DNA from 2 places in the Neorhizobium sp. PAMB6630 genome. Region 2 is predicted to be linked to the other one. Evidence: predicted binding sites of a transcription regulator. Region 2 holds the regulator's gene; the other holds the start of a gene.

Region 1 (4,186 bases), 1.9 Mb from region 2:
CGCACCAACGATTTGCCCGCAGCGTTTCAGACGCGCGGCAACATCATCATGCGCTAAGAAATTCGTGAAATCAAGCGCTTGGGATCTCTCAGCTGCGGCGACGGACGATCGCATGCCAGGCGTAACCACGGCCCGTTGTCTCGAACATCATGTCGGCATCGAACTGCTCAAGGCGGGCCTCGATCGCTTCGGCAAGGTCTGCGCGCGGCGTCACATGAAATCGCGACAGCCAGGCCTGCAGCGATGCGCGAAACCAGACGGGCAGGTTTTCCTGCTGGCCGAAATCGACGATGTGCAGCGAACCGCCGGGCTTCAGCGCACCAAGGGCTGCCGTCAGCGCGCCCTGCCAGTCGGGGATCATCGACAGCGCATAGGAAATGAGGATGCGGTCGAAACCATCCGTGCCGAAATCGGCGGGCGAAAACGTCGTCGCATCCGCCACCTTCAGCATCGGCTCTGCCGCCTTGCCGCGGAAATTGGCGCGGGTGGTGGCGAGCATTTCGCTGGAGATATCGAGGCCATAAAGACGCGCGCGGGGATAGATGCGGTGGGCGAGCAGAAGGTTGCGGCCCGTGCCGCAGCCCACTTCCAGAAGCGTGCCATCCTTCGGCACCGCAAGGTCACGGATCGCCCGGTCGCGGCCGAGAAGGTAATATTTGCGCGTCAGGTCATAGATATGGCGCTGGTAGCGATACATCCGGTCCATGCGGGCGGCATGATCGGATGTCGGCCCTGTTCTTGTCCCTGGTCCTGTCCCGCCCAGCGCCGTCATGCCGCTTTCTCATAGATGTGGAAGCCGCCATAGATGGCCGAGCGGTCCTGAAGGTTCAGTTCCCCGGAGCGGGCTTCGAGATAATGCCACTGGTCGCGCAGCGCCGGCGAAAGGCGCCCCTCGATGATGCTCTTTTCGGCCGCCGTGCGGAAGATGACGCGGGCGCCCGGCGCGGCGGTGCGGCTGATCTCGGCCCAGAGATCGTTGAGCTGGCGGTCGTTCATCCAGTCCTGCGCGTCCAGAAGCACATAGCGATCCACCGTGCCGGCGGCCTTTTGCGACAGAAGGTCGGTGAAGGTTTCATGATGCACGGCAACGCGCGACACGTTGTTGCGGATGGTGCGGTAGTTTTCGGCCTTCAGATAGGTCGGCAGGGAGCCCTCGTGCGGCAGCGCATAGCGGCGGGCAAAGGCCTGCCAGGCGAAATAGTTGTCGCGCAGCGGAAAATGGCAGGCAAGCTTTTCCAGCCGCTGGCGCAGCACCGGCGCAATCGAGCCATCCGGCGCAAGGCTTGCCAGCTCGTCATATTGCTGCGGCGGAATGCCAAGGCCGAACAGCGAGCTTTTGGCGCTCGTCAGCCAGCGAATCAACGGCTTGTCGAAGAGGGGCGCGATGCGGGTATCGAAGAACTGCCTCTGTTCGCGAAGCGACCCCATGGCCGCCATTTCGGTGAGGTTTACGCCATGCATCCGCGCCAAAAGGTGGCCGGCAGCGATAAAGCGGCCGAGCAGGCCGGTGCGGTAGATATTACGTTCGAAAACGGAAATGCGCCGCCGCCCGGTGAGGCTGCGTTTCTGCCAGTAGGCGCGCGTTTTGTCATCCAGCTTCGGGGCGATGAACAGATCGAAGGCGCGCCCGTTGGTGCCGGCGTTTTCCGTGGCAAGAAGGCGCACCACGTCGGCATGCGAGGGAAGGGCGGCAAAGGCTTGAAGCTTCAGGCGGTTGAGCGCGATATGGTGCGGATTGAGATCCACCACGTCGATGGAGCGCGGCGAGCGGGAGAGGTAAGCCAGCATATTGCAGCCGCCGGAGCCGATGGTGACGATGCTGTGGCCCTCAGACAGCGCCATGCCCGCCATGTCGACATCCGGATCCTCCCAGATCTGCGGATAGACAAGGCCGGAAAACAACAGGCCGAACAGGCGTTCGGAAAGCCCGCTCTTTGACAATGCCTTGTGCTGCAGCAGTGCAGTCTTCAGCTTTCCATTCTTCAGAAATCCGGCTTCCGGTGCAATCTCGGCCATGCTCTATTCCCGTTGCCTCGTCATGAGTGTCAAACGGCTGTAGCCGCTTGCTGCTACAGTTTCATGACGTGTCCTCATGCCGCCGCACTTGGGCACCAGGCTTGACATCTGGCGGTGCGCTGGAGGCGGCATGCCGCCGCCGCCAACAGGAACGATCTGATGCGCCTTGTGCTTCGTCTTGCAAAACTTTCCCTCGTCTTTCTCGCGTTGTTGCTGGTTGCCGGCTTCGTCTGGCTTCAAGCCTCGCCGCCCACTCTGTTGCGGGTGGGAAGCGGTTATGCGGCAAAGATCGTCTGCTCGAACGTGTTTCTGGCGGGGCGCGAGCCGGCAGAGGTGCTGTCTGAGGATGTGCAGGCGCCCGGTAATCCGCTGCTGCGGCTGATGCGGGTGAATGTCGAGCGAGATGCGGGCCTTGTCCATGCAGCACTTGTCGGCGGCATCGCGCCGGTGACGGCGATGTACCGTAGAGGGCTCGGGTGCAGCGTGCTGGCGGATGGCGCAAAGCCTGAAAGCCTTGTCGCCGTCAATCTGGCAGCTGATGCGCGCGAATCGGCGGCGGAGCCCCAAGCTCTCTGGCCGATAGGTGAGACGGTGACGCCGCGCCCGGATATTTCGGAGATCCTGTCGCGCGATGACCTGACGGGGCCGGGTATGCGGGCCGTGGTGGTGGTGAAGGACGGCCGTATCGTCGCAGAGCGCTACGGCAAGGGTTTCGATGCGAAGACGCCTCTCCTTGGCTGGTCGATGACGAAGACGGTGAATGCCGCCCTCATCGCCACGCTGGTGCGCGATGGGCGCATGGCGCTCGACGAAAACAACCTGTTTCCCGCATGGAAGGGCGACGCGCGCGCAAATATCACCGTTGCGCAACTGCTCGGCATGGAAAGCGGTCTTGCCTTCAACGAGGACTATGGCACCGTGGCGGATGTCACGCGCATGCTGTTTCTGGAGCCGGATATGGCCGGCTTTGCCGCAAGCCTGCCGCTTGCCGCGAAACCCGGCACGGAGTTCAACTATTCCTCCGGTACGGCCGTGCTTCTGTCGCGCATCTGGATGGACCGACTGGGCAATGCTGAACAGGCGCTGGCCTATCCGCGCAAGGCGCTGTTTGAGCCGCTGGGGATGGGGAGCGCGGTGTTTGAACCGGACGAGTCGGGAACCTTTGCCGGCAGTTCCTACTTGTATGCGACGGCGCGTGACTGGGCACGCTTCGGGCTTCTTCTGGCAGACAAAGGTGTCTGGCAGGGCCGCACCATCCTGCCGGCGGATCTGGTCGAGGATATGTGGCGTGCGAACGCGACATCCGGCGGGCGTTATTCCCGCATGCAGACATGGCTTGCATCTCGGAGGGCGGGGGAGGGGGCTGCTGTGCCGAACGACCAGTTTGCGCTGCAAGGCCATGACGGTCAGAGCGTCACAGTCATTCCTTCAAAACGGCTGGTGGTGGTGCGTCTCGGCCTGTCTCCGGCGTCAACAGGATATCGCCCGGGCGCGCTGGTTCAGGCATTGCAGGAGGCGCTGTAACGGTCACGCCGTCTGCAGCCTATTTCAGGACGTAGAGCATGTCCTTGCGCTTGGCATCGTAATAATAGCCACGGGCATAAAGGCCGATTGCGTCATCCGGCTCGTTATCGGCCACCAGCCAGGCGCCACGCAGGTATTTGATGGCGTATTTCAGATTGGTCTCGGCATCGAGCAGGCCTTCCGGCGTGCCGCCATATCCCATCGACTTTGCCGTGGAATACTTGATCTGCATGAGGCCGAAATAACCGCGCTTGTTGTAAGCCTTCGGGTCGTAGCGGCTTTCGCGATGCACGACGCGGTGGACGAGAGATTCCGGCACGCCATACATGCCGGCATAACGCTTGATCAGCTTGTTCAGCGTCGGCGTGCTGGCCTCTGCCGTTTCCGGCACGGGAGCACCGGGCGCCGGCGGGAAGAAATCGTTGGAGACCGAAGACAGTGGCTGGGCAGGCGATGCATAAGCCAGCATCGAAGAGGTGCTGGACGAGGCAGGGCGCGGACGCGGCGTCGGAATGGCGGCGTAGCCTTCCGAGACGTCGGCGGGAATGCCGAGATGTTTTTCCTCGGGCTTTTGTGTCGAGCGCAAGGAGGCGGTCTGGAGATCAGGCGAGATATCCTGACGCGACCTGGAAAGCGGGGATGCCGC
Region 2 (4,186 bases):
GTTATCGCCGGCGGGAACGCCCAACAGATGTTCCTCGCGCATGGCCAGCGCCAGTTCGCCAGCGGGCACGCGCGCCTTGACGCCCAGCATCAGGCCTTCGCCGCGGATTTCCTCGATCACGTCGGGGAAACGGTCCTTGAGCGAGGCAAGGCCCTGGCGGAAAACCAGCGCCACATCGCGCACATTGTCGAGGAAACCATCGGCCAGCACCACGTCGAGCACGGCATTGCCGACAGCCATGGCGAGCGGATTGCCGCCATAGGTCGTGCCGTGAACGCCGGGCTTCATGCCTGAGGCGGCCTCGGCAGTGGCAAGGCAGGCGCCGAAGGGAAAACCGCCGCCGATGCCCTTGGCCACGGCCATGATATCGGGGGTAATGCCGGTTGCCTCATAGGCAAAAAATTTGCCGGTACGACCAACGCCGGACTGCACCTCGTCAAACATCAAAAGGATGCCGTTGTCGTCGCAGATCTGGCGCAGTTCACGCAGGAATTCCTTCGACACCACACGGATGCCGCCCTCGCCCTGGATTGGCTCGATCAGCAGCGCTGCGGTGTTTTCGGTGATGGCCGCCTTCAGCGCGTCCATGTCGTCAAACGGCACCTGGTCGAAACCGGGCGCCTTGGGCCCAAAACCTTCCATGTATTTTTCCTGGCCGCCGGCAGCAATCGTCGCGATCGTGCGGCCATGGAAGGCGCCTTCGAAGGTGATGATGTGGAATTTTTCCGGGTGGCCCTTGGAATAATGGTAACGACGCGCCGTCTTGATGGCGCATTCCAGCGCTTCCGCACCGGAATTGGTGAAGAACACCTTGTCGGCAAAGGTCGCCTCGGTCAGGCGGCGGGCAAGCCGTTCCTGCTCGGGAATTTCATAGAGGTTGGACAGGTGCCAGACCTTGTCGGCCTGGTCCTTCAGCGCCGCGACCAGATGCGGATTGGAATGGCCGCAGGAGGTCACGGCAACGCCTGCGCCGAAATCGAGATATCGCTCGCCCGTTTCCGTCACGAGCCAGACGCCCTCGCCGCGCACGAAACGCAGCGGAGCCCGTGCAAAGGTGTCGAAAAGTGCGGCTTCAGCCATGGCGACATCACTCCTTGGGCAACGATAATCCCTTGTGGCGGCACGGCCGCCGGAATTCAAACCAGAAACTAAAAATGCCGCCTTAAGCGGCGGCTGGCGCACTATCGGCATTTCAGGATCAACTGTCAACAAATCGCTTGAATTTCAGGGGATTTCCGCTGCGTGAGGCTGGCTTGCGCGAAGCTTTTGCGCTGTGACAAAAAAGACTCGCCTTAAAAGCAAGTTGGGGAAAACCCTGAAATCGATTCGCCGCGATTCCGCCGACTCTTGTCAGCGAGTCCCGGGGTCGATAGGTTAAAGATCAATTACTAGACTGCATGCGGCGGAACTAGTCACCAAGCACATATATATGGTATGTCCGGCAGGAAATCTTCCCGCCGGCAGGTGAGCGATTCTGTCCGCACAGCCCCTACGGCGGAGAGATGGCATGAACTGGACGGACGAGCGCGTCGAGAGACTAAAGCGGCTTTGGGCCGAAGGCCTGAGCGCAAGCCAGATCGCAACACAGCTGGGCGGCGTCAGCCGCAACGCCGTGATCGGCAAGGTACACCGTCTCAACCTGCCAGGCCGCGTCAAGGCCGGCGGCACGCAGGCAACGGCGCGCACCGCGCCCAAGCGCACCACCTCTGCTCCGCGCGCCCCGAACTTTGCGGCCCGCACCACAACCAATCCTGCCCGTACCACACCCCATGCGGTTGGTGTTGCCGTGGTAGCGCCGGAAGTCGAGGCCGTACAGCCGACGGAATTCCGCGCCCCGAGCAATGTCGTGGTACCGATGTCGCGTAAGCTTTCGCTGACGGACCTGACGGAACGCACCTGCAAGTGGCCGATGGGCGATCCCCTGAAGGACGACTTCCACTTCTGCGGTTCGGATTCTGCCGATACCTCGCCCTACTGCAAATATCACGCTCGCCTCGCCTACCAGCCGGTCAACGAGCGTCGTAAGGCTGCCAACATCTCGGCTGCTGCCCGCGCCTGATATCTTTTCGAGCGTTTGCCGCTCAGCACTCTGAAAACGGGCCTCGCGCCCGTTTTTTTGTGCCTGGAGACACCCTGAAAAAGCCGACAAAAGAACGCCCGGAGCCAAGAGCCGCCGGGCGTCAAAACCGTGTTTCATCAGACGTGACGAACGCGCTTCAGGCTTCCATCGAATATCCGGCGCCGCGCACGGTGCGGATCACATCCTGCATGTTGGAGAAGTTGAGTGCCTTGCGCAGGCGCCCGACATGCACGTCGACGGTGCGTTCATCCACGTAGATATCATGGCCCCAGACGCCATCGAGCAGCTGCGAGCGTGAATAGACGCGGCCCGGCGAGGCCATCAGAAATTCCAGGAGGCGGAATTCCGTCGGCCCAAGCCGCACTTCGCGGCTTTTACGGTGAACGCGGTGCGTCTCGCGGTCCAGCTCTATATCACCGCAGCGCAGCACGCTGGAGAGAACCTCGGGCCGAGCACGTCGCAGCATGGCCTTCACCCGCGCCATCAGTTCCGGCGTCGAGAACGGCTTGACGACGTAATCGTCGGCACCGGTGGCAAGGCCCCGCACCCGTTCGCTTTCCTCACCGCGTGCCGTCAGCATGATGATCGGCAGCCGTTCGGTTTCCGGACGCATGCGTAAGCGCCGGCAAAGCTCGATGCCCGATACGCCCGGCAGCATCCAGTCGAGGATCAACAGATCCGGCAACCGTTCCTGGAGGCGGATCTCCGCCTCGTCTCCGCGCAGGATCGTCTCGACCTCGTAGCCTTCGGCCTCGAGATTATAGCGCAGGAGGACGCTGAGAGCTTCCTCGTCCTCCACAACCGCAATTTTGGGCAGCATGGTTCAGGCACTCCGTCAGTATGGCCTTACTCGGCCACAGCACCAAGCGTGTTGGACGTATCGTCCTTGGGGCGCTCGCCTTCAGGCTGGGCACCTGTTGCGATGTAATAGATGGTTTCGGCGATGTTGGTGGCGTGGTCGCCGATGCGCTCGATGTTCTTGGCGCAGAACAGAAGATGCGTGCACGACGTGATGTTGCGCGGATCTTCCATCATGTAGGTCAACAGCTCGCGAAACAGCGAGGTGTACATCGCGTCGATTTCCTCGTCGCGCTGGCGAATGGCTTCGGCCTTCTGCACGGAACGGCTGGAAAACACGTCCAGCACTTCCTTCAGCTGAACCAGCGCAAGCTCCGACAGGTGTTCCAGGCCGCGAGCAAGCTTGCGCGGCACGCCGGTGCCCTGCACTGCGATGACGCGCTTGGCAGTGTTCTTGCCAAGGTCGCCGACGCGCTCCAGATCGGCAGCGATACGCAGCGTTCCGATGATTTCGCGCAGGTCAGCCGCCATCGGCTGGCGCTTGGCGATGGTGATGATCGCCTTTTCCTGGATCTCGCGTTCAGCGTGATCCAGGATCACATCGTCGGAGATGACCTTCTGGGCAAGCGCGCCATCGGAATTGACCAGCGCCCGCACGGCATCGCCGCACATCTGCTCGGCAAGGCCGCCCATTTCGGAAATCCGGCGGTTCAGATATTTCAGGTCTTCGTCATAGGCCGAAAGGATGTGCGAAGGCATATTTGGCGTCCTCGGATAGGGGTGTCAGCGCAAGGGCATGGGTGTAACGGCAATCAGCCGAAGCGGCCCATGATGTAATCCTGCGTACGCTGATCATCCGGGTTGGTGAACATCTTGTCCGTGTCGTTCTCCTCGACCAGCTGGCCGAGATGGAACATGGCGGTGCGCTGCGACACGCGGGCCGCCTGCTGCATCGAGTGGGTGACGATGACGATGGTGTAATTGCTGCGAAGTTCGTGGATCAGCTCTTCCACCTTGGCCGTCGCAATCGGATCGAGCGCCGAGCAGGGCTCGTCCATCAGGATGACCTCAGGCGAAACGGCAATGGCGCGGGCAATGCAGAGGCGCTGCTGCTGGCCACCGGAAAGGCCGGTGCCAGATTCCTGCAGGCGGTCCTTTGCTTCGTTCCAGAGGCCCGCACGCTGCAGGCTTGCCTCGACGATCTGGTCCATGTCCGCCTTGTTGCGGGCAAGGCCGTGAATGCGCGGACCGTAGGCGATGTTTTCGTAGATCGACTTCGGGAACGGGTTCGGCTTCTGGAACACCATG

Evidence for each region. The regulator PhoB, encoded in region 2, activates phosphate uptake and scavenging genes when phosphate is short. The targets are predictions, from matches to a motif close to TGTCATNNANCTGTCAT.
Region 1: the regulator PhoB is predicted to act here: its motif matches at 2,069-2,085, upstream of AC4CWF_RS06930 (BtaA family protein).

What each region holds. Positions count from the first base shown of each region.
Region 1 covers NZ_CM177836.1:1,458,432-1,462,617, forward strand. The annotation lists gene AC4CWF_RS06925 (class I SAM-dependent methyltransferase) at 89-772, opposite strand; gene AC4CWF_RS06930 (BtaA family protein) at 769-2,016, opposite strand; gene AC4CWF_RS06935 (serine hydrolase domain-containing protein) at 2,176-3,540, shown strand; gene AC4CWF_RS06940 (transglycosylase SLT domain-containing protein) at 3,560-4,186, opposite strand, start outside.
Region 2 covers NZ_CM177836.1:3,433,402-3,437,587, forward strand. The annotation lists gene AC4CWF_RS16345 (aspartate aminotransferase family protein) at 1-1,080, opposite strand, end outside; gene AC4CWF_RS16350 (GcrA family cell cycle regulator) at 1,508-2,059, shown strand; gene phoB (phosphate regulon transcriptional regulator PhoB) at 2,217-2,900, opposite strand; gene phoU (phosphate signaling complex protein PhoU) at 2,927-3,637, opposite strand; gene pstB (phosphate ABC transporter ATP-binding protein PstB) at 3,691-4,186, opposite strand, start outside.